3 regions of the Marisediminitalea sp. genome follow, and region 1 is predicted to be linked to each of the others. Evidence: predicted binding sites of a transcription regulator. Region 1 holds the regulator's gene; each other region holds the start of a gene.
What was found. The regulator sigma-54, encoded in region 1, starts transcription at its own class of promoters, with help from an activator protein. The targets are predictions, from matches to a motif close to GTTGGCACGNNNNTNGNNT.
Positions count from the first base shown of each region.

Region 1 (8,225 bases):
AAAGTATACGGAATATCCAGATTAAATATTAATCACGGTCAATGCAATACCCCTATATAAATCAATCAGATGATATTAGGAGTAGGAGACGCTGAGCGAGATGAATGGGAGAAAAAAAACGACAGGTTACTATAGGGAAGTCTGCATCAACGCATCAGTTTGTTAAAAGCTGATGCACTTTTTGATTACTTTTTTTGCTTGACCAATAAGAGACCGGGGCTGGTTTGCCGTACAGGAACCCCTGAAATATACGTACCCCCATTTGTTGCAACAAGTGTGCTTGTGCTGGTGTCTCAACGCCTTCAGCAATAGTTTCCATCGCCAGGCTTTTGGCCAGTTCTAAAGTGATATTGACTATTTTCCTGTGACGCTCTGATTGTTCAATTTGGTTCACAAATTCACGGTCTATTTTTAGTACAGATGCTGACATATCAATAAGCTGTGACAGTGACGCATGACCAGTGCCAAAGTCATCAATAATGATCACTGCTCCCACGTTTGCCAGTAAGTTTAATCGCCGTTTTGTCTCCAGATGGCTGGATAATACCGACGTCTCTGTCAGCTCCAGCTTCAAACTATCTCGCAAGCTGGGGTTTTCTGTAAAATAGCGAAGCACCTTTTCGAAAAAAACATCATCGAGTAATTCCGGGCCGGATAGATTTATTGCTATGGGAACATTCGCAAGGCCGGTTGGCCAATCTGATAACAGGGCCAGCACCTTTTCCAGTAGTTTCCGGCTAAACAACACATGCCATTGGTATTTTTCAACAATGGGAATGAAGTCTGATGGCGGTAATACTTGTGAACTGTCAGGATCAGTAAGCCTGGCCAGAACCTCGTAGCCTACAATGGCCTGATTCAGATTGACCTGTGGTTGAAGATAAAGAATGAGGTGATTGTTGTCTATTAAGAACTTTACCCTGTCTTTATGTTGTGAATGTAGCCGAATTTGCGTGACACTGTTGGGGTCGAATACCACATAAGGCCTTTGATAATTCGCCTGACTCAATGCAATTGTACACGCTTCCAAAACGTTGCCGGGTTTCGCTTTGTTATGACATGGATAAATGCCTGCATGCCAGTGCAGGGATACCTGAGTTGACAGGCTGCGATGTACAAGGTGTGTTGGTAAGAAGGACTTTATCCACTCCGTGATCACCGGGGTGGTATCTGCCGGAACCGTAATACTGACAAAAAACTTGGCTCCGGGAAAACGGTATAACCCTGCATCTCCCGGAAGTTGGCTTTTTAATAGTAGCGCTATTTGGCTCAATAACTGATCGCCGTTGTTATAACTGTACTGGGTATTAATATCCCGAAGATTGCTGAGTTTCAGCAGTACCCAGTAGCGGCCGGTAAGTGTGTCGTTTGTTTCGGCAAGCTTCCAGTAATGATGATTTTTCAGGCCTGTCAGTTTGTCAAAATAATGTTTTGTAAACTGTTGTTTTTTGAAATCTTCGAACCGCTTCACTTTCGCAGCATTCTTTGAAATGTCAAAACAGTGAATCAATTGTTTCTTATGGTGCTCCAGGCTGGCTGGTTGGATCTCAAACACGCAATCAGGATGCTTAAAAATAGTTGCCTGTTGTTTTACTCCTGGCATTAATGGTGTCTTTAAATCAAACAATTGATATAAATTAGTACAACCGCTGGAATACGTTTTTATCAAGCGGCGTGCACTTCGGTTTGCCTGAAGGATATTGCCCTGAGCATCACAAAAGAAGGAGGGCAGACCACCATTGTTAAAAATTTCCTGATACCGGTTAACTAATTTTTCCAGTTTTAAGCTCTGTTTTTGATTGTATTTCGCCTGTTGCTCCAGAGACGACATCACGCGAATAACGGCAACAGGCAAACAAAAATTAAAGAACAAGAAGATGAGCGCGCTCAGATAAGTGTGCGTGTCTGGTAAGGTGATATCAACACCAAACAAAGGCGCGATGGGTTCATTTCTAAGCAGAATGATAAAAGGAATGATGTTGACAAGCATCCCTATCAGCGCTGCCTTATTACCGTAAAACAGGCGCAAAATTATGGGCAGCGTGAAGAAAAACAACAGACCGTACCGCGAGGACGCCAGGTCCACGGTAAAAAACAGAATGCAAAGCCCGGCTGCAATAATAATGAAGGTTAAACTGGCTGATGCAAATTGAATCTGATGTTTGCTTAGGGCAAGCGTGCTCCACAGCATCAAGGTGAAACCGCAGGTCAGGCAGATTACATAGTAGAGTTGTTGTTGGTACGCCATGTATGAGGAGTGCGCAACAATAGTAGACGTTAATACTACGCCGATAAGCAGAATAATTCGCAATACGCTCAGCTTCCAAACATCAGCATCGGTTGTCAGAAGATGCTGATCGTCGATAAGCAGGTACTGCTTTAAAAACGTGAGTATACGACTAGCCACAACGTATAATTTATTGGATTTTATAAATATTTTATTAGACGACGTTAACCCAGATACAGAGACTTGTCGAGTTGTATGAAGTAAAAAATTACATGTTTGGAATAAAAAATTCTTGTTAAAACAAAGAAGTGGACTGAATGGTCAAGGTATTGTCTGGTTAAAAAGGGCGGTTATTCGTCTTCGTTAAAACGTCCAACGATAAGCGTTTCAACGGCTTCCATGGCTTCCCTGGCCTGATCACCTTCGCAAATAATATCGACCTGTTCGCCCTGATGACTCTCTAACATCATCAATCCCAGTACGCTGTTGGCGTTGCATTCGTTGTCGCCTTTTTTGACGGTAATGGTGGCGTTGAACTGGTTAGCCAACTGCACTAATTGCGTAGCTGCGCGTGCGTGCAGCCCCAGTTTGTTTACAATAGTCAGTGTTTTTTCGATACGCATTATCGATTGAGCTCCCGATGGCGGATTTGTACGTCCGGGTGTTTATCGCTAAAGAGTTTTGCCAGTGATTGTGCCACAAATACCGAGCGGTGTTGTCCGCCAGTACAGCCAATGGCAATGGTGACATAACTGCGGTTGTTGCGTTCCAGGTGCGGTAACCAGGTGGTCAGCAGATTCTGAATTTGCCAGATAAACTTGGTAACAATCGGCTGAGACCCCAGGAAGGCTTCTACCGGTGAATCGAGTCCGGTTAAGTGTTTTAAGTCGGGCTCCCAATGCGGGTTGGGTAAGAATCGGGCATCAAACACGTAATCCGCGTCTTTGGGGATACCGTGTTTAAAGCCAAAGGATTCGAATACCATAACCAGGCGCGAGCTTTTCTTACCCAGAATACGCTCGCGGATGAGTTCTGCAAGCTGGTGGATAGACAGGTTATCGGTGTCGATGTATAAATCTGCGCGCTCGGTAACAGGCGCTAACAGCTCGCGTTCTGCCTGAATCGCTTCAGCCAGTGACTTGTTGAGTTTGGCTAACGGGTGTAGGCGGCGGGTTTCGCTGAATCGTTTAACTAATATATCGTCGCTGGCGTCGATATACACGATGGTCATAGCCCAGGACGACGGCAGATAATCCAGGATTTCGACCAACTCGTCAGGATCTTTAGGCAGGTTACGCACGTCTATACTTACCGCAACCTGATCGTACTCGTCGACCACGGTATGGGTGAGCGTCGGAAGCAGGTTAACCGGAATATTGTCGACGCAGTAATAGCCCAGATCTTCCAGTGCGCGCAATGCGACGGATTTACCTGAGCCAGATCGCCCGCTGATGATGATGAGTTTCATGTGTAGCCTGGTTCCTTGTTAGCCAGTGTATCAACCATCACACAGAGCTGCGATTACCTCTTCTTTGGTCTCGGCGCCGCGGATAGCTTTAATAATCTCTTTTTGACTGAGTTTACCTGCGATTGTTGCCAAAGTCTGCAAGTGGCCTTCCGTTTGATTTTCAGGTACCAGAATGGCAAAGAAAATATCGACCGGTTTGTCGTCAATGGCGTCGAAGTTGATAGCTGGGGTAGTCGTAACCACAACCGCCGTGACTTTGGTTAATTCAGGTAAGCGACCGTGGGGCAGGGCTATACCGTTGCCAATACCCGTACTGCCCACCTTCTCCCGGCCAAGCAGCGCGCTCAGCACGGCTTCTTTTTCGACTTCGGGATTTGTCTGAGCAGCAATGTCGCTGATGATTTCAAGAATTCGCTTCTTGCTATTGCACTGAACCGCACACTCGGTGCGGTCCAGGCTCACTAACGCTTGTATATTCATAAGGTTGGTGACTTAATGTTTTTTGAGTTTTTCCTTATGCTTGATAACCTGGCGATCCAGTTTGTCTACCATGCTATCAATTGCTGCATACATATCGGAGTCTTCAGACGAAGCAAACACTTCTGCACCACTGAGGTGAACGGTGGCTTCAGCTTTTTGATTCAATTTTTCTACGTTAAGGATCACATGTACATTGGATATGTGATCAAAGTGTCGCTCCAGCTTACTGAATTTAGTATCAACATAATTACGCAAAGAATCGGTTATCTCGACGTGATGACCAGTCAGATTAATTTGCATAGTTCGTCTTCCTTATATTTCGGCCTAAATTAGGCTCTTGCGTTGGTTAGACGGTGGAATCGAAAGTGATTCCCGGTATTTTGCTATTGTCCGCCGGGCAACTTTAATGCCTTGATCAGCCAACAATTGAGCAATCTTGCTATCGCTGAGCGGTTTACTGGGTTTTTCTGCGGCAACCAGTTTCTTAATTAATGCACGGATTGCAGTCGACGAACACTCGCCGCCTGACTCAGTGGCAACGTGGCTCGAGAAAAAGTACTTCAACTCAAAAATACCACGCGGTGTGTGCATGTATTTTTGAGTCGTAACACGCGAGATGGTCGACTCGTGCATGTCTACCATTTCCGCAACGTCATTCAGTACCATGGGCTTCATCATTTCCGGCCCGTGCTCAAAAAAGCCAAGTTGCTGTTGCACAATACAATTAGCAACTTTCATCAGCGTTTCGTTACGCGACTCCAGGCTCTTAATGAACCATTTTGCTTCTTGCATGTGCGAGCGTATAAATTGTGAATCTGAACTGTTTCTCGCCTGGCGACTCATGGCCGCATACTGCTGATTTACACTCAGCTTCGGTAAACTGTCCGGGTTGAGTTCAACTACCCAACGGCCATTGCGTTTGGTTACCGACACATCCGGGATCACGTATTCAGGCTCTTTGGTAATCAAGGCACTGCCGGGACGCGGGTTCAGTGTTTGTAACAAGCGCATGGCTTCGCGCAAATCGTCTTCTTTCAGACGCGATTTACGCATAAGGGTTCGATAATCTTTGCTGCCAAGCAGGTCGGCGTATTCTTCGATTAGCAGTTTGGCTTCGTTCAGCCAGGGGGTGTCATCTGCGAATTGTTTTAGCTGGACCAGCAAACATTCCTGAGGCGTGCGCGAGCCTGACCCAATCGGGTCGAACATTTGAATGCGTTTAAGGACACATTCCACCTCGTCCAATTCAACCAGTTCTTCCATCTCATCTTCAGTATTAACGCTCTGAAGGATATCGTCCAGGCTAACTGTTAAATAACCTGATTCGTCGATTGAGTCGATGATGGCGATGGCAATAGCGCGATCCACGTCACTAAAGGGTGTTAAGCGCATTTGCCACAGCAAATGGTCTTGAATGTTGTCGGTGGTTTCACCCTGGAAAATTTGTTCGTCGTCGTTGGACGCGGGGCCAGGAGCGGGCGCAGAGCCTGCTGAATAGTACTCATCCCAGGTGCTGTCGATGGGTAATTCGTCGGGCAGCTCGTTTTTTTCTAATGCTTCGTTGGTATCCAGGCTTTCGCTACTTGCACTGGGCTGCACGTCGTTGTCGGCATCCAGATTGCTCTTTTCGATAGTGTCGTTGTCGCTGCCTTCATCAACTTCCAGCAACGGGTTGGCGTCCAGCGCTTCCTGAATTTCCTGTTGTAAGTCCAACGTAGAAAGTTGCAGCAGTTTAATCGCCTGCTGCAACTGCGGCGTCATGGTAAGTTGTTGACTAAATTTGAGTTGTAAAGATGGTTTCATCTACTTCTTTTCTTAACGCCCTGTTATTGGATGGGGTAACGCATCAAGCTTTTTCATGTTTACCTTAACTATAGCCTGAATTGCTCACCCAGGTATACATCCTTCACTTTTTGATTACTCAAAACCTGTTCAGCGGTGCCTTGTGCAATAAGTTCACCCTGACTCACTATGTACGCTTTTTCACATACATCAAGGGTTTCGCGCACGTTGTGATCGGTAATCAAAATACCGATGTCTCGGTCGCGTAAATGCTGAATGATCTTCTTTATATCATTAACCGAAATTGGGTCAACACCTGCAAAGGGTTCATCCAGTAAAATAAACTTCGGGTTAGCGGCCAGAGCCCGGGCAATCTCTACACGGCGGCGTTCTCCACCCGACAAACTCATCCCTGTACTATTACGTATATGGTTAATATTGAATTCATCAAGCAGGGCATCGGCTTCATTTTGCCGTTGCTCTGCATTTAAATCTTTACGGGTTTGCAAAATGGCCATGATGTTGTCGAACACGCTGAGCTTGCGGAAGATCGACGCTTCCTGCGGTAAATAGCCAATACCGTGGCGGGCCCGTTCGTGCATTGGATGGCGTGTAAGGTCCATATCGCCGATGCGAATATCGCCTTTATCCAGCGGTACCAAACCCACAATCATGTAAAAGGTCGTGGTTTTACCTGCACCGTTGGGGCCAAGTAAACCCACAATCTGGCCAGTAGAGACTTCTACACTTACATCCCTTACAACCTGACGGGATTTATAGGACTTAGCTAGGTGTTTAGCAGTAAGGGTAGCCATTAGCGCGGCTCTTCCTGGTCGTCGTTGTCAGGCGTTGGCTTCTTGGGCTTTTTGTCTTGCTTAATGGCGTCAATGGTTTCGGTACTGAATACCGTTGTAACCCGGCCATCGCCGCTGCCATCGCCTTTAGCCATAAGCTGCTCTTTTTCCATGTTGTACACAATGGAGTCGCCTTTTACGACGGAGCTGTTCTGAATCAGTTCAGCCTGCCCGTTCAGGGAAATCGTGCGGCTGCTAACTTCATAGCGAATTTCAAACGCGCGGGCTTCTACGGTACGACCATCATCGAGCTTCTGGCGGTAAACCGCTGGCTTGCCGGTAGCGGAAAAAACCTCTTTTCCTTTTCCTTCGGTGGCTTCTACCTCAACCCGGTCAGCCAGAATGTTCAGACTGCCCTGAACTATTTGTACATTGTCGATAAAAACGGACTTTTTGTTTTTTCCGTCTAAGAACTGCGACTCGGCTTTGAGCTCAATCGGCTTTTTAAAATCCGACTGCTCGGCAGTGGCACTGGTTGCAATGAATGCCAGCGTCGCGCTAGTTAGCAGGCTGATAAGTGGTTTGTACATGTTGGTTTAACTCATATGTTTTATTCAGCAGGTCGGCTTTTAATCCGTTGCTTTGAATAAGAAAGTCAGGCCCGGAGATTTCAACATGAGCTTCTGACACCATGGACTGTTTGTCCAGATCTATTTCCAGATAATCGGTTTCTACCCGTTGCACAAAGTCTTCCGGGTTTTTACTCACAATCACCACATCATTTTCTAACTGGATCATGTTGTTGTCGTACAATGTGCCTTCACTGGCGACGACTTGCCAGGGCGGCTCATTAGTCTCCTGGTAGATAGTATATTGCGGAGCCTGGAAGAGCACAAAGCCTAAAAACTGATAATGCTCCATGTGCGACGAGAAAACCTGCTGAATGCGATTACCCTGTTCGTCATAAATGGTGGTTGTCAGGTTTCTTGCCTGATATGTCGGTGTGAGTGCCCGGGCGTCTTCGTCCAGCACCTGTACCGGCGGCTCTTCCAAAAAGCCGGGTAAATACAACACCAACGCCAGTATAAACAAACTGGCAATGATCAGGCCCAAGCGGTTCATACGCTGGCCCCAAGAATGCCTTTCAGCTTATCTTTGGCTTGTAAAATGGTGTCGCAGACTTCCCTGACTGCCCCAAATCCACCGGGTAACGTGGTGATCCAGTTGGCTTGTTGCTTCACTTGCGGATGCGCGTCGTTAACCGCAATTTTAATGGCAGCGTGCTGATACATACCGGTGTCGGGCATATCGTCGCCAATGGCAGCAACGTCCTGCGGTTTTACATTTAACTGTTTCATGAGAGCAGCAAGGGCATCGGTTTTGTTTTCCTCGCCCTGGATAATATGCTGAACGGTGAGTGACTTCATTCGATTCGCTACGATGGCCGACGTACGGCCGGTAATTACAGCCACGT
Region 1 is NZ_CFIDRX010000069.1:5,949-14,173, forward strand. Features, by position in the region: gene AC4MRN_RS10600 (EAL domain-containing protein) at 155-2,407, opposite strand; gene AC4MRN_RS10605 (HPr family phosphocarrier protein) at 2,578-2,850, opposite strand; gene rapZ (RNase adapter RapZ) at 2,850-3,695, opposite strand; gene ptsN (PTS IIA-like nitrogen regulatory protein PtsN) at 3,726-4,175, opposite strand; gene hpf (ribosome hibernation promoting factor) at 4,188-4,475, opposite strand; gene AC4MRN_RS10625 (RNA polymerase factor sigma-54) at 4,500-5,978, opposite strand; gene lptB (LPS export ABC transporter ATP-binding protein) at 6,047-6,772, opposite strand; gene lptA (lipopolysaccharide transport periplasmic protein LptA) at 6,772-7,341, opposite strand; gene lptC (LPS export ABC transporter periplasmic protein LptC) at 7,310-7,873, opposite strand; gene kdsC (3-deoxy-manno-octulosonate-8-phosphatase KdsC) at 7,870-8,225, opposite strand, start outside.

Region 2 (8,225 bases), on a different contig from region 1:
AATTGTTTCACTGGGTATCAGTCCAAGCCGCATCAGTTCTTTGCTGGTCACACAAAACCAGGTATCGAATGCCGGTAAGGTTAAAATTGGCGATGAATACATTCGCATTAACCCTACTGGCGAATTCGAATCTGTTGAAGAGCTTGAAAACCTGCTTATTAGCCAGGCGGGCGCATCTGAGCGTATTTACCTTGGCGATGTTGCGCGCGTGTATCGCGGCTACGAAGAGGTGCCGGACAATTTAATTCACTACGGTGGCCATCGGGCTTTATTGCTGGGCATATCCTTCGCCGACGGGGTGAATGTTGTTGAAGTGGGCGAGCGTATTCAGCAACGCATGCAAGCATTGGAATACATGCGTCCTGTTGGCATGGATACCGACTTCATTTACAACCAGCCGGTTGAAGTTGATAAATCCGTACATGGTTTTATTTTAAACCTGGCCGAAGCGGTGGGCATTGTTATTGTGGTACTGCTGTTGTTCATGGGCATAAAGTCAGGCTTGTTAATTGGCCTTATCCTGCTATTGACCGTGTTAGGCACCTTTATCTTCATGCAGCAGATGGATATAAACCTACAGCGTATTTCGCTAGGGGCGCTGATCATTGCGCTTGGGATGCTGGTCGATAATGCCATTGTGGTAACCGAAGGGATACTGATAGCCATGAAACGTGGCTTAAACAAGCGCGAGGCAGCTGCTCAGGTGGTGAGTCAGAATATGTGGCCACTGCTGGGCGCAACGGTGATTGCTATTATTGCGTTTGCGCCTATCGGTTTGTCCAGCGATGCCACGGGAGAATTTGCTGGTAGCTTATTCTGGGTGTTGTTTGTGAGTTTATTGCTCAGTTGGATCACGGCGATAACGCTTACGCCTTTTTTCGCCACCTTGTTATTTAAAGACGATGCCAAAGCAGACAGTAGCGAACTGAAAGACAGCGAAGACATCTACAAAGGCGTTATATTCGATGTGTTTAGCGGTATTCTGGGTTTCGCGTTGCGCTGGCGAGTGTTGACTGTGGTTACCATGGTGGGCCTGTTAGTCAGTGCGGTCATTGCGTTTGGCCAGGTAAAGCAGGCGTTTTTCCCGCCTTCAACTACGCCGATGTTTCTGGTTGACGTGTGGCATAAAGCCGGCACCGACATTCGGGTTAATGCGGAAAAAATGGGGATTATCGAAGCCCATATGCTTGAGCAGGATGGCGTCGAGGAAGTGACAACGACAGTGGGACAGGGGCTGCCGCGTTTCATGCTTACCTATAAAACGGAAAAAAGCTATCCGACCTACGCGCAGCTAGTGATCAGAATGCAGGATGGTGAGTCACTGGAAGCGCAATTGCCGAAACTGCGCGATTATATGGAAACTGAACACGGCGAAATGTTCTATAAGATAAAGCGTCTTGAAATTGGTCCGTCTACGGATGCCAAAATCGAAGCGCGCTTTAGTGGGCCGGATCCACAGGTGTTGCGACAATTGGCTTCAGAAGCAAAGCGCGTGCTGGAGTCTGATCCAGGTGCACGCAATATCCGTGACAACTGGCGTCAGCAAACCAAGGTAATTCGCCCGGTATTTAACGAAGCCGCAGCGCGTCGTGTTGGTATCAGCAAAGCTGATCTGGATAACCTGTTGCTTACCAGCTTCAGCGGCGCGCAAATTGGCGTGTACCGCGATGGCACGGACTTGCTACCTATTATCAGCCGCCCGCCACCGGAAGAGCGCCTGACCGCAGACAATCTGGAGAATCTGCAGATATTCTCATCGACGGCACAACAGTTTATTCCAATTACCCAAATCGTGCGTAAGTTCGATGTGGTGTGGGAAGACCCGATTATCATGCGCAGAGACAGAAAGCGTACGCTTACGGTAATGGCCGATCACGATATTCTGGGCAGTGAAACCGCAGCTAAGTTGTTCTCTCGCGTTCGCGGTGAAATTGAAGCCATTCCACTTCCGGTGGGTTATGAGCTGGAGTGGGGCGGTGAATTTGAAGCCTCGACGAAAGCGCAAAAGGCTATCTTTGGATCGCTGCCGGTGGGTTACCTGATCATGTTTATTACAACGGTATTGTTGTTTGCCTCAGCCAGGACAGCGGGGATTATCTGGGCTTGTATTCCTTTAGCGCTGATTGGCGTAAGCTATGGCTTACTGATAACCGGCGCACCGTTTGGCTTTATGGCGCTGCTCGGATTTTTAAGTCTGTCGGGCATGATCATCAAAAACGGTATTGTTCTGGTTGAGCAGGTGAAACTTGAACTGGAAGAGGGCAAAGCGCCGTATTCAGCGTTGTTTCATGCTACGCTGAGCCGGGTAAGGCCGGTTTGCATGGCGGCCATTACCACTATTCTGGGAATGATCCCGCTTTTGTTTGATGACTTCTTTGCCAGCATGGCAGTGGTGATCATGTTTGGTCTGGGCTTTGCTACCTTGCTTACGCTGGTCTTTGTGCCCGTACTGTATAGCCTGGTTTTTAAAATAAAGCCTTCGCACTAACACGTTGTTCTGAAAGCAGCCCGGCCTGATTTGTCACGCCGGGCTTTTTTGTAACTCTTTCACTGGCTGTGAGAACAATACAGAGTGCTGAAATACGTTTTTTTGTAAGTTTATGATTTTAATGAATTATACGGTTGGTATGCGTTTCGCATTATCTACTGTGAGCGCAAGACAATTGCGCGATGCCTGAATAGTTTTCTGTTTCGGTTGCAGGCATTTTTACTTCATTAGATAAAGGAGCGGACAATGAATACTGATATTGCTAAAGGTAAGTGGACACAACTGACTGGTAAAGTGAAAGAAAAGTGGGGTAAGCTCACCGATGACGAAGTAGAGCAAATGGAAGGTAAGTTCGAAGTCTTTTACGGCAAAATGCAGGAAAGATATGGCATGAGCAGGGAAAAGGCGCGCCGTGAGTTTGATGCCTTACAGGCCTAAGTTTTAAGGCAGCCCCTCAGCAACACTGAGGGGCTGTTTTGTTTAGAACTTATACGTTGCAGTGAACGAGAAGGTTCTGCCCGCTGAAGGTTTAACGACTACTGAGTCGAATAAATCAGCCGAGGTATAATATTCTTCATCCAGCAAATTATTCACTTGCAGAAGACCAACAAACGGTCCTTGCGCATAGCTTACAGAGCCATTCACAATGCTGTAGCTAGGCAGCAAGACGGTTTGCAATATGTCAGTGTAAGTTTCGTCAACCCACGTCAGGCCGATACTCCCTGTCACATCGCCTTCACCCAGTTCCTGTGCCCAGGTACCTGAAATACTAATGATATTGTCGGGCAGGCCACCGCGCTCGAGACGCGTATTCATGCCAACAAAAGCCGAACGGGGACCTGCAATACGGCCGCCGTACACATCTTCGGGGTTAAGCCCGTTCTGCGCCGCGAAATCAGCACCATTAATAACTGCTAATGCACCATTACTGACTTCTTCGGTATTAGTGTGGGTAGCCGTTGCAAGAATAGACAGATTTTCACTCACCAAAGCCCGCATTTCGAATTCCAGGCCATCACCATACACGGCGACAAGCGCACCGGTCTGACTGTCACGATACGTCTTTTCCTGATCGTACCAGGCAACAGCGGTATACAAACGGTTGTCGAGCAGGTTCATTTTGACACCCACTTCCTGAAGCACTGATTCCTGGATATATTCGCTTGACTCAATGGTCGTTGGAATGATCCCGCCAAGTTGGTTGGTACTCAACGAGTTGGTTTCTGCATAGGTGATATAGGGAATAATACCATCTGCATCGTAGGAAATACTGGTGTTATAGCTAAACGCCGTATCATCACCTGTTATAACACCATTACCCTGAGGGTCGCCTAAATAGGCTACCCAGCCGTTTTCTGATTCAACGTCGAAGTAGTCAAACCGCGCACCTAGTAGTACGTTAAATTTGCCATAGGCGATATCGGTCAGGAAAAACGTTCCGGCATTGGCCGATTTGGACAGGTGCACTTCGTTAAAGTTACGGGTTAACGTACCATCGACGCCGGTGACGTTGCCATCATCGTCATAAATGAGTGTGGCATTTTCATAAGGGTCAAACGATGATGGAGAAATACGGTCATTAGCCGTTGGCCCTACGGAAATATCACGGAAATCAAACGTCTCATCCATCCAGGCGGCGTAGTTATCCAAATGTTCTTCGCGGTAGTTCACACCCACTATGCTGTTAGCAGTAAAACTGTCGCCTTCGTACTCGAAAGTCAGGCTGCTGCGAAGTTCGTACAGGAATGCGTCCGGGTAGTAAGCGGTGAAACCCCAGCTTTGGTACTTGGTGTGATCCATGTAATCGTAAAACGCTTCATTTTTCCATACAGTGCCACTTTCGAACTCATGGGTGATGTCGATATACGCGGTAATCGCCGTGGTATCAGCGTAATCCTGATCGTCGATAAACGTAGTCTGATGATCGATTTGCGTAGTGCCTACATCGGTTAACGCATAAGGGTTAGCCAGTGTGCGGTCAGCCAGGAAATTACCAAAACCGCCGGCACAGCTGATTTCAAAACCGTTGTACGAGGCATTACCTGCACCCGCGTCGGCAGCCGTACACCAACTGTTTACGTTGCTAAATGCGTTATTCAGGAAGCTGGGCGCAAACGACGCTATGAACGACGACTCCTGAGGCAGCAGAGTATTGGCGCCTATCGGATTGTCAGAGTTTCGAATCGGCGCGGCACCGGTTATATAAGTACCGTTGTCAATCAGGTCTTGCGTGACGCGGTTCCATCCCGGCACCTGAATACTGTCAGTCGTCTGATACTGCACGCCGAACTGCAGAGTCGTGCTGTCGGACAGGTCAAAATCGACAGCAGCCTGAACTAACTCACTGGAAGGCTCATACCCATCAAAGAACGATTCTGAATCTTCAACTTCGGCAAATAACTGCAGGCCACCGTATTTACCGCCAATTTCCAGAGGGATACCCAGGCTGCCCGAGATGATGCGTTGGTTGTACGAACCCACGGTAACTGAAATGTCACCGGTGACTTCATCGATGTATTTACTGCCGCCTACTTTGGCCGATTTGGGGGTGTAATTGAGCTGTCCACCCACGCTGCCGCTACCGTAGAGTGGTGACACCGGGCCACGCATGACTTCAAGTTTTTCCGCACCGCGCACAATGGTATTGAATGCACCCGGGTTGGCAATGCGACGAAAGCCCCGGAAATAGTTGTCGGCAGGCTCACCGCGAATATCCATGGCGCCTTTAATACCGAAGAACGAGCTGGTGAACGCCCCCGGGGTTAAACGAACCAAATCATCAACGCTGCGCAGTGCGAATTTGTCTACCAGGTCTTCGCTGATTTCGGTAATTGAACGAGGGGTTTCGTACAGTGATTTGTCTAAACCAAACGCGCTGCGGTTTTCGCCGTTTGGCATAATGGAGTAGTAATCCGCTTTTTTGCCCAGTACATCTATTTTTTCAACGTCAGTTTCACTGACTTCTGATGCTTCCTGAGCGAGTGCGGTGGTAGTACTGCCAAGAAGAAAAAGTGCAATACTTACCGCAATGGGATGAAAAGAATGAGAGTGTTTCATTAGTGTTCCCTGTTGAGTGAGTGTGAAGTGTTCCCGACAGCCTTGGAGCACAACACGTGCCAAAACTTGACCAGGTGGTCAGAATAAGGCGCAGAAGTACTTGGGGGATAGGTCAAATATACGCAAGTAATTTTTATAAATATAAATTTATTCAATAGGTTATGGTTTTATCTATCAGCGATAGAAAATAGGGTTTTAATTAGTCGTGATGTTGCTATGTGAGCGCAATTTTGAGCGTCGTTATTTCATTGATGAAATTAAATGCACCAATTTTATTCAGTCGGTGCACGATAAAAGGTCAGTTTATCGCGGTGAAACACTGATAGTGCGACCATGGAGTGCGCGAAGGGTATGTATGATAGAGAGTTATAGTGATGAAACGAAACCGAGAAGGATAGGCGTGTGTTACAACAACAAAATACCGGTCTGATTATCATCGACGTGCAGGGAAAGCTGGCTACACTGGTTGCCAATAGCGATGAGACGATTCAATCTGTTATCACCTTAGTGCAAGGCATGAAAATACTTGGGCTCCCCGTGATTTGGGTAGAGCAGTTGCCAGACAAACTGGGCACAACGGTGCCGGCAATAGCTGAACATTTGTCAGACTATGAGCCTTTCGCTAAATCTACGTTTAGTGCAATGGGTAACACGGCAATTTCGCAGGCGATTGCATCAACCGGGCGTACAGACTGGCTTGTGTGTGGCATTGAAGCTCACATCTGCGTTTACCAGACCGTATGTGACCTACTCGACAACGGCTATCACGCGCATATTGTAAATGATGCGGTGTCATCCAGAAATCCTCAGAACAAAGCCCTGGCGCTGGACAAAATGCAACGCCTGGGGGCACACATTAGCGGTGTTGAAATGGCGCTGTACGAATTGCTCGAACGGGCCGATATTCCGGAATTCAAAGCGATTCTGCCTCTCGTCAAATAAGCACTGGTATGATTTGAACAGTAAAAACCTGCAATTTTGCAGGTTTTTGCATTTTATTTGCTGAAATCAGCCCGTTAGGGTAGCCGTGCCTTTTATCCTTTGTGTAAAATGTCGGCCTTTTACAGTTCCGGCCGTTTTGCAATCCGTTTGATTGCAACCATGTCGGGTCTGCCACACAGTAATTTTGTACCAAATTGGGGTAAACATGGAGCTTGAAGCGATAGTCAATCAGGCGAAAGCAGAGATTGATGCTGCCAGCGACGCAGCCACGCTCGACCAGGTTCGGGTGGAGTTCATGGGTAAAAAAGGCAAACTGACTGACCTGTTAAAAGGGTTAGGGCAGTTGTCTGCTGAAGAACGTCCACTTGCCGGACAAAAAATTAACGAAGCAAAGCAAGTTATTCAACAGGCTATCAGCGTGAAAGGCGACGCCTTGCGCACAGCAGAAATGAATAAGAAGCTGGCTGAAGAAGCGGTTGACGTGACCCTGCCGGGTCGCACCGAGTTCGCAGGCAACCTGCACCCGGTATCACGCACAATTAGCCGTATTGAAAAGTTCTTTGGCGAGCTGGGCTTCGCAGTGAAGACCGGCCCGGAAGTAGAAGACAGCTTCCACAACTTTGACGCGCTGAACATTCCGGCTAATCACCCGGCTCGTGCTGACCATGATACCTTTTATTTTAATCCGGAAATCATGTTGCGTACGCAAACGTCTGGTGTACAGATCCGCACTATGGAAGCAGAAAAGCCGCCATTGCGTATTATCTCGCCGGGACGTGTATACCGTAACGATTACGATCAGACTCACACACCGATGTTCCACCAGGTAGAAGGCCTGATGGTAGACAAGAATGTGAGCTTTACTGAGCTGAAAGGTATTCTGCACGACTTCCTGCAAAACTTCTTTGAAGAGTCATTGCAAGTGCGCTTCCGTCCGTCTTACTTCCCGTTTACTGAACCTTCAGCAGAAGTCGATGTGATGGGTAAGAACGGCCAGTGGCTGGAAGTGCTGGGCTGCGGTATGGTGCATCCTAATGTGCTGCGTGCTGTGGGCATTGACCCTGAAGAATACACTGGTTTCGCCTTTGGAATGGGCGTTGAGCGCTTAACCATGTTGCGCTACGGCGTAAATGACTTACGCGCGTTTTTCGAAAACGACCTCCGTTTCCTCAAGCAGTTCAACTAAGGCGGCATCAACATGAAATTCAGTGAAAAGTGGTTAAGAGAATGGGTTAACCCTGCTGCGTCACAGGATGAACTGTGCGAGCAGCTAAGTATGGCCGGACTGGAAGTCGACGGCGTAGAACCGGTTGCCGGTGACTTCTCAGGCGTAGTAGTAGGCGAGGTGGTTGAGTGTGGGCAACACCCTAACGCTGACAAACTGCGCGTGACCAAAATTAATGTGGGCGAAGACGAGCTGCTGGACATCGTATGTGGTGCACCAAACTGCCGTCTTGGCCTGAAAGTGGCTGTTGCCAAAGTGGGCGCAGTGCTACCGGGTGATTTTAAAATTAAGAAAGCGAAACTGCGCGGTGAGCCGTCGTTCGGCATGTTGTGTAGTTTCTCTGAACTGGGTATTAGCGACGATCACAGCGGTATTATTGAGTTGCCTCTGGATGCACCGATTGGTGCTGATATTCGCGACTACCTTGAACTCAATGACGTTACCATTGAGGTTGATTTAACCCCTAACCGTGCAGATTGCCTTGGCCTTCGCGGTATTGCCCGTGAAGTTGGC
Region 2 is NZ_CFIDRX010000071.1:8,295-16,519, reverse strand. Features, by position in the region: gene AC4MRN_RS10860 (efflux RND transporter permease subunit) at 1-2,488, shown strand, start outside; gene AC4MRN_RS10855 (CsbD family protein) at 2,735-2,926, shown strand; gene AC4MRN_RS10850 (TonB-dependent siderophore receptor) at 2,969-5,545, opposite strand; gene AC4MRN_RS10845 (hydrolase) at 5,948-6,487, shown strand; gene pheS (phenylalanine--tRNA ligase subunit alpha) at 6,693-7,673, shown strand; gene pheT (phenylalanine--tRNA ligase subunit beta) at 7,686-8,225, shown strand, end outside.
Region 2: the regulator sigma-54 is predicted to act here: its motif matches at 2,622-2,640, upstream of AC4MRN_RS10855 (CsbD family protein).

Region 3 (8,225 bases), on a different contig from region 1:
TGACGTAACGATTCGTCGTATTCGTAAGCACTTTGAATCTGAGCCAAGCGAAGAAGAGTTGATTGTAACCATCCACGGTGAAGGTTACCGTTTCTGCGGTTCCGTAGATAACTAAAATCAGGCGAAGCATGTGTTTAACGCCGGGCAGCATTAATGCTACCCGGCGTTTTTTGTTTCTGTCAGGAAGCGTTCTTCAAACGAGCTGCAAGGGCTCTTGCTTCTTTCTGGTAGGTGAAACCGGTTTGCTTGTCTAATAATTGCGACACTACCTGCAACGCTTCGTTGTTAAGTCCCAGCTGACTCAGGGTATAAGCCAGAAAATACCCGGTATCCAGGTTGTTTCCATCCAAAGTATGCGCCTCTCTAAGCAGCTTCACAGCGTCCTGAGGGAGATTTTGCAAGGTTAACGACCAACCAGCCAATGATTTCACATAAGGGTCATCAGGCATGCTCTGAGCCGCTATATTGGTATACTCAATGCCTTTGGTTATATCAAAGTGAAAGTAAGCTTGTGCCAGTCGGCGTGCAAATGCCGGTTTCTTATCTTCAGACAGCAAGTTCTCATATAAATACACATAGTGTTTGGCGGCTAACTCGAACTGCTGTTGATAATAATAAAACTGCGCCAACAAATTCCGTGTAAACACCAGGTCAGGTTGCTCCGCCACCCGACGGGACAGGGTTTGCTCAAACTCTTTGACCCCGATGCCATAGTGGGTCAGCGTGTAGAGCTTGGCATAAACCAGATCATAGCTACTGTTCAGCGACAGCGCCTTGTAATAGTGTGTTCTGGCTAACCTGAGATCACCGGATTGCTCAGCCAGGCGACCTTTAAGTAGCCAGACATCGGCCTGACCAGGATGGTCGCTGACTAATTGCCCCAACACCACTTCGGCCTCGCCAGGTTGATCAGTATTCAGGAAAACCTCGGCAAGCTTAACACCTGCCAATAAATCACCAGGCATGAGCTCTCTTGCCCGATGCAAACTTTGTATTGCGAGTCGTTGATTCCCAATTTGCAAAGCGGCGTTCGCCGTTGCTATCAACAGTAAGGGCTCATTGTTAGCAAGCAAAGCGGCTTTTTTCAGGTCGTTCTCTGCTTTTTTCACATCCCCTAACGCATGGTTCAACTGCGCACGTCGCAATAGATTTTGCGTAGTGTTGTATTCGAGTTCGATCAGGCGCGACAGGCTCTGTATTGCTGCGCTAATGTTGTTACTCTGAATGCGCAGCGCGACCAGGGCTTCCAACACATTTTGCTGAGAGTCGTCGAGTTTCAATAGCCGTAGATACTGGTTCAAAGCTTGTCCGGACTGCCCGGACGACAGCAACAATCCAGCGTATAGCTGCCCTACCGATAAACCCCTTGGAAACTTGCTGGACAACTCCCTGGCATCGTTCACTGCCTGCTCGGTATTACCCTGCTGATGAGTAAGCCAAATGCGATTCACTTTTGCCGGCGTTAGCTCGTCTGAGATAGAGAGTGCTTTATCCAGAGCCTGCGATGCTTCTTCAAACTGCTTGAGCATTAGGTGCAATGCCCCTTTAAAATTCAGTAAATAGGCATTATCCGGCTCACGTTTCAATAAGCTGTCTACAGCCAGTAGTGCTTGTTCAGGCTGATTGGTGCGGGCCATGACAACAGCAAAAACCGTTTGTACCTCTACTGACTCGGGGTATTGTTCGCGCAGCGCAGTCAGCTTTTCAGCGCCTCTGGCCAACAACCCTCTGCCGAGCAGAATTTTAACTTCCAGTAGTTTGGCATCAAGCCGTTCGGGGTAGCTGAAAACAAAGGTTTGCCAACTGCCCAGTGCTTTAAATATGGTGCCTTGCTCAATAAACAGTTCGATCATCATGGCATAAGCAGTTGGCGCTTCATTCAGCAACAACTCCTGGTTGGCTTCCAGTACTTTTATCGCTTCAGCTCGCTGACCCAACTGCTGCTGAGCTTTTGCCAATAACACTATGGTTTGCGGGAAATAGGCTTTCTGTTTATACAAGTGTGAAAACTCAGACAGGGCCGTTTCGAATGCGCCTTCCTGATATGCAATCAGTCCGCGCAGAAATATTAATTCTGAGGGCGATTCTGTCAAACTCACGCTGAGCTTCTCAATTTGTGCCTTTACAGCCTGCAGAGCCAACGCATTTTCAGTGTTGGCAACCAGGCTATTGCTGACTAACAGCGCGTAAGGATCTTGCGGTGATTGCGCCAGTATGGATTCAACCATTGTGAGTGCACGCTGGGTGTTGTTGCCCGCTAAATACAAATCGGCCAGTATTCGCAGAACCAGCGGATGTTCAGGGTTTATGGCAAGTGCGTGGTTAGCATATTCCAGTGCCTGGGCGTTGTTGTTTTGCCCCTGACTTGCCTGTGCAAGTGCCAGCCATACCCGAATATCGTTATCGTCAATCAAACGTGCTCTTTGTAAATAGCGGTTGGCTTCTTTCCAGTTCCTGGCCTTAATCGCAATTCCCGCCAGCCCCAAAGGTTGCTCGATATCATCAACCAGCAGGCCACGTTGCAGGTAACTCTCTTTGGCGCAGCGTTCTTCTCCCAGTGCGGAACAAGCCTCAGCCCTGGCCAATAACCAATATGCCTGCTGCTCTACGGGGAACTGTGTATATTCATCAAATTCATAAATGGTCTGGTAATTGCGCGTAGCTAACAATGCATCTGCCCATTCTCGAGCAAACAAAGAGGCATCGGCCCCGCGTTTACGCGCACTATTGAAAGTTACCACGGCCTGTGAATAGGCGCCGTGTTTGCTCTGAATCTTCCCTAGCAATGCAACGGCAGGCAAAAAGTCAGGCATTGCTCGCTGACAGCGTTTTAAGTGGACTAAGGCCGTATCAGGATCGCCCTGCTCATAACTGTATTCCGCTTTTTCACATTCTATGGAGGAGGTTTCATTGCTTTGTTGGGCTTTAGCAGGACCACACAGCAGGACAGCCGCCAACAAGTTTACGAACAGCATTATCGCAGGCGAAGTGCCCTGCAACCTGAATAGCGCATTGAGAGAATAAAACGGCAATTTAACATCCTGTAAAGCAAGCAGTGTAGCTGCAATGATATTATGTTTAGCACAATGCAAAAAGGCTGGAATTCCAGCCTTTTCGTTACAAAGTGTATAACAACATTATGAGCGGCGTCTAAGCGCCATTGTTGCAATCAGCCCACCAAACAGCAGGAAAAATACCGGGGGTGCCGGCACATCGACTCCAGGTGTTTCACCCGGCGGTTCGTAAGTAAACAGCTGATTGTGTAACTCTACCGTGCCGGTATACGACAAGGCAGCAAAACCACCGTCCAGGCTACCTGTGCCACTGGTAATGTCTGCGTTCGGTGCGAGCACTGAACCGTTCCAACCGTCGCCATTAAAACCAATCGACGTGTAGTCGAAGAAATTCCACAGCACCAAAGACGCAACCTGCTTGGTAAAGTTACCAAACGCTTTAGAGTTCAGGTTTAATGCACCCGTTCCCGCAACGTTAATGATAATGGGGACCGTAGGTGTAAAACCAAAACTAAAGCTGCCGTTTAACAAATCAGTACCATTGATGTTGAACACCAACAGGTCGTCGCTACTGGTAGATTCAAACTTCAGATTGTTCATGTCTGAGGTATTGAAAGTACCGTTTGCAGCTAAGGTTTTGTAATAGTTACTGTCGTCGATAACGCTTTGATAAATCGCATCAAACTGATTTTGCAAGGTGGTTTGGCTTTGCTGGCTCACTGAGCCGCTGCCATTCAGAATCAGGTTTGTGCTACCAATATTTCCACCGTAAACAATGTTGCCGTTCTGCGTTTTCACATCGTTTGCAGTGATATCACCAACAACCGTTACCGCGTCTACAACCGGATCAGCAGCGATTCTGCTGGCTACGTCCAGTGATTTGCCTGCCATGTCGATGTTACCACCGATCATAATGCGGCCTTCAATATCACTGCTGGTATTCAGGTCGTTTTTCAAAATGAGGTTATAAGTCCCTACATTCTCAACAGACGCAACTGCGCTCATAGACACGCAGACGGCCAACGACGCAATTAATTGATTGAACCTTTTCAATGTTCTGTACCCTGTTCCATTCTTACCGCGATCCAAGCAAAGATCGAACCAAAAAATAACCACATGAAATACATAAGGAAATTTGGTGACTGTAAAGTCTTCCTCTCAAAAGTGATAAAAAACCTGACAGGTCAAACCTGATATTTCACTACGCGCCAGCTATCATCATTTTTTCAAGCAAAACCGAGCCCGTGCTTACGCTACCGCGGCAATCCTGTTCAGCACCAATTGCGACGATGTTGGCATACATATCCTGCAGCGAACCTGCAATAGTAATCTCGTGAACCGGATATTGCACAATGCCGTTTTCTACCCAGAACCCGGCAGCACCGCGAGAGTAATCTCCGGTGACGATGTTCACGCCCTGCCCCATGAGTTCAGTGACCCACAGGCCAGTACCCATGGTTTTCAGTAATTCAGCGTCACTTTGTCCGGAATTACCTACCACCCAGTTGTGGATACCACCAGCGTGCCCGGTCGACACCGTATTGAGTTTACGCGCCGAGTAACTGGTATACAGATACGTAGACAGGCGGCCTTGTTCAACCACATTCAGATCGCGAGTCGCCACGCCCTCATTATCAAAGTTGCTGCTTGCCAGTCCGCCTTTCAAATGGGGCCGCTCAACAATATTCAACCACTCAGGGAAAACCTGACTACCCAGTTTATCTAATAAAAACGAGGAACGGCGATACAGTGACCCTCCGCTAATTGCACCAACATAATGTCCGAACAAGCCGGCTGCAATTTGTTTATCGATAAGTACTGGCACTGTGGCCGTCTTGATTTTCTGTGCACCAAGGCGTTCAACCGTTGCTTTTGCCGCCTCGCGACCCACACTCTCAGGGCTGTCTAACAGGCTCGCGTTACGACTCACCGTGTAGGCGTAGTCACGCTGCATATCTTCGCCTTCGCTGCCAATCACCATACAACTCAGACTATACCGGCTACTTGTGTAGCCAGCATTAATACCATGCGTATTGCCGTACACGCGCATACCGATATTCGCGTTGTAACTGGCACCGTCGGTATTGGTTATCCGAGGATCGTAATCCAGTGCAGCTGATTCAGCACGTACCGCGGTTTCGATGGCTTTTTGAGGGTCCAGCGGGATCGGATGGTACAACTCCAGGTCAGGGAACTCCGTTGCCATCAGCTCTGCGTCGGCCAAACCGGTACACGGGTCTTCGCTGGTATAGCGAGCAATATCTACCGCTTTTTCCACTGCCAGTGCAAGTGCAGACGGACTAAGGTCAGCGGTAGATGCGCTGCCTTTATGTTTGCCCACATACACGCTGATCCCCAGTCCACCATCGTTGGTGAACTCAATATTTTCCACTTCGCGCATACGGGACGACACTGCAATGCCTTCCACCTTCGACATACTGGCTTCAGCCTGTGTGGCACCTTTTTTTAGTGCCAAACTGAGTACGTCAGCAACTTTTGATTGAATTTCTGCGAGTTGTTGTTCGATTTGCATAGAAGTTTCGCTATAAATGTCCATTGTTCATGGGCTACAATTTACTATTATTTAGTTTAACACGAGAGTCCCATGACCGACCCGAGTCAATACGATGACGAAAACTGGGATAGCAACGACGACTATCCTGATTTTGACGAGCCCGTCAGTAAATCCGAACTCAAACGTCAGTCTGCTCACCAACAAGAAATTGGCGAGCAACTGGTTAATTTGTCTGACGCCCACCTCAAGACCATCCCGCTGGATGAAGAGCTGGGTGATGCCGTAACACTGGCCCGCCGAATCAATCGCAAGAAAGACGGTTTTCGCCGCCAGCTACAATTCATAGGCAAATTAATGCGTAGTCGCGAGCTGGAGCCAATTGAAACCGCTCTGGCTAAACTGCAGCATCAGCACAATGAACACAACGCGCTGTTCCACAAACTGGAAAAAGCCCGTGATGCTATTGCCGACCAGGGCGATTCTGCTATTGAGCCACTGCTCAGTGACTACCCTCAGCTAGAGCGTCAGAAACTGCGTCAGTTTCATCGTGCTATCGTTAAAGAGCGCAGCAACAATAAACCGCCTAAGGCGTACCGGGAATTGTTCCAATACCTCAAAGGCGCAATTGTTGAATAAACCTGTGATTCAGGCTTAGTCGGGCGGATACGTTAAGACGTGCCGCCCACTGTTAATTCATCAATTTTCAGTGTGGGTTGCCCAACGCCAACCGGTACACTCTGCCCATCCTTACCGCACACACCAACACCGCGATCAAGTGCGACGTCGTTGCCAATCATTGAGATTTTCTGCATAACTTCAGGGCCATTACCTATCAGCGTAGCGCCTTTGATTGGTGCAGTAATTTTACCATTTTCAATCAAATAGGCTTCGGCACTGGAGAACACAAATTTACCCGAGGTAATGTCGACCTGACCGCCGGCAAAGTTAGGTGCATAAATGCCTTTATCGATGGTAGCAATGATCTCTTCCGGGCTGTATTGGCCCCCTAACATGTAGGTGTTGGTCATACGCGGCATAGGTAAATGCGCATAGGATTCGCGACGCCCGTTACCGGTAGGTTTAACCCCCATCAGGCGCGCATTCATTTTGTCTTGCATGTAGCCAGTCAGGATACCGTCTTCAATTAACACGTTATGTGCAGTTGGGGTGCCTTCATCATCGACAGTCAGTGAACCACGACGATTATCCAGTGTGCCATCATCAACAACGGTAACGCCTTTCGCAGCAACCTGTTTACCCATGCGACCACTGAACGTAGACGCGCCTTTGCGGTTAAAGTCACCTTCCAGACCGTGTCCCACCGCTTCGTGTAGCAGTACGCCTGGCCAACCATTCCCTAACACCACTGGCATTAAGCCAGCAGGTGAGGCAATGGCTTCCATATTCACTCTGGCCATGTGCAGTGCTTCGTCAGCCAGCTTTTCATAATAAGGTCTACCGTCTTCCTGCTGAGTGAAGAAGGAATAAGTATGACGACCACCCGCCCCGGCACTGCCGCGCTCTCTGCGGTCGCCTTTTTCCAGCAATACCGAGCAATTTAAACGCACGAGTGGGCGAATATCGGTTGCAAAGGTACCGTCACTGCCTGCGATCAGTACTTCTTCGTACACACCACTCAGCGAGACTACGACCTGGCTAATGTTGGTGTCTTGTTGACGAATATAGGCATCGACGGCTTTGAGCAGGGCAATTTTTTCTGCCTCAGCCATGGCCTGAATCGGGTTATCGCTGGCGTAGCGGGACGTGGTTGCCACGTCACTTAACGCCGCCACTTTCAATGTACCACCTTGTGGCGCAATGCTTCGCGCCGCGCCACAGGCTTTTAAAATAGCGTCCTGGCTGATTTCATCTGAATAGGCAAAACCGGTTTTTTCACCGCTAATCGCCCGCACTCCGACACCGCGCTCAACGTTAAAACTGCCTTCTTTAATGATGCCGTCTTCCATCACCCAGCTTTCGTGCTGGCTGGACTGAAAATACAAATCGGCATAGTCGGTTTGATGCGTGTAAATAGACGCCAGCGCTGAATCCAGGCTTTGTCGGGTCAGTCCCGAATCACCGAGTAAATGCGTTTCAACTTGATTTGTCAAAATGACTCCTGAATCGATTGTGTTGTGACAGTGGCATAGACTGGCGATATTTACCCAGTTCGGCCAGTGACACGGATTGCTGAACTACTCCTGGCATTGTAGCACGTTGTGCCAGAAGCTCGCCCCATGGCGACAAAATAAGGCTGTGCCCGTAAGTTTCCCGGCCGTTTTGATGCACGCCGGTTTGGTTAGCCGCCACCACGAAGCACTGTTTCTCTACGGCTCTGGCTCCCAACAGGGTATGCCAGTGCGCAGCGCCAGTGACCTGCGTGAACGCAGCAGGCAGCACCAGAATGTCTATCTCGTCCATCGCATCGAATAAGCCGGGGAAACGCACGTCGTAACACACTGCCATACCAATGCGGCCAATTGGCGTATCTGCCACGACTACCTGCGTGCCCGCTTGTGTGTATTTGGACTCCAGATACGAACGGGTATTGTCTGCTACCGACACATCAAACAAATGAATTTTCTGATAATGCGCCAACTGCTCGCCTTCCGGGCTAATAAGCAAACTGGACGCGGTAAACTTTTGCGGATTGTCACATTGTATGGGCAGCGTGCCACTCACAATGTAACAGTTGA
Region 3 is NZ_CFIDRX010000009.1:9,586-17,810, reverse strand. Features, by position in the region: gene arcA (two-component system response regulator ArcA) at 1-115, shown strand, start outside; gene AC4MRN_RS02550 (tetratricopeptide repeat protein) at 180-3,032, opposite strand; gene AC4MRN_RS02545 (choice-of-anchor A family protein) at 3,138-4,019, opposite strand; gene pmbA (metalloprotease PmbA) at 4,216-5,547, opposite strand; gene yjgA (ribosome biogenesis factor YjgA) at 5,620-6,165, shown strand; gene tldD (metalloprotease TldD) at 6,198-7,640, opposite strand; gene AC4MRN_RS02525 (carbon-nitrogen hydrolase family protein) at 7,624-8,225, opposite strand, start outside.
Region 3: the regulator sigma-54 is predicted to act here: its motif matches at 4,102-4,120, upstream of AC4MRN_RS02545 (choice-of-anchor A family protein).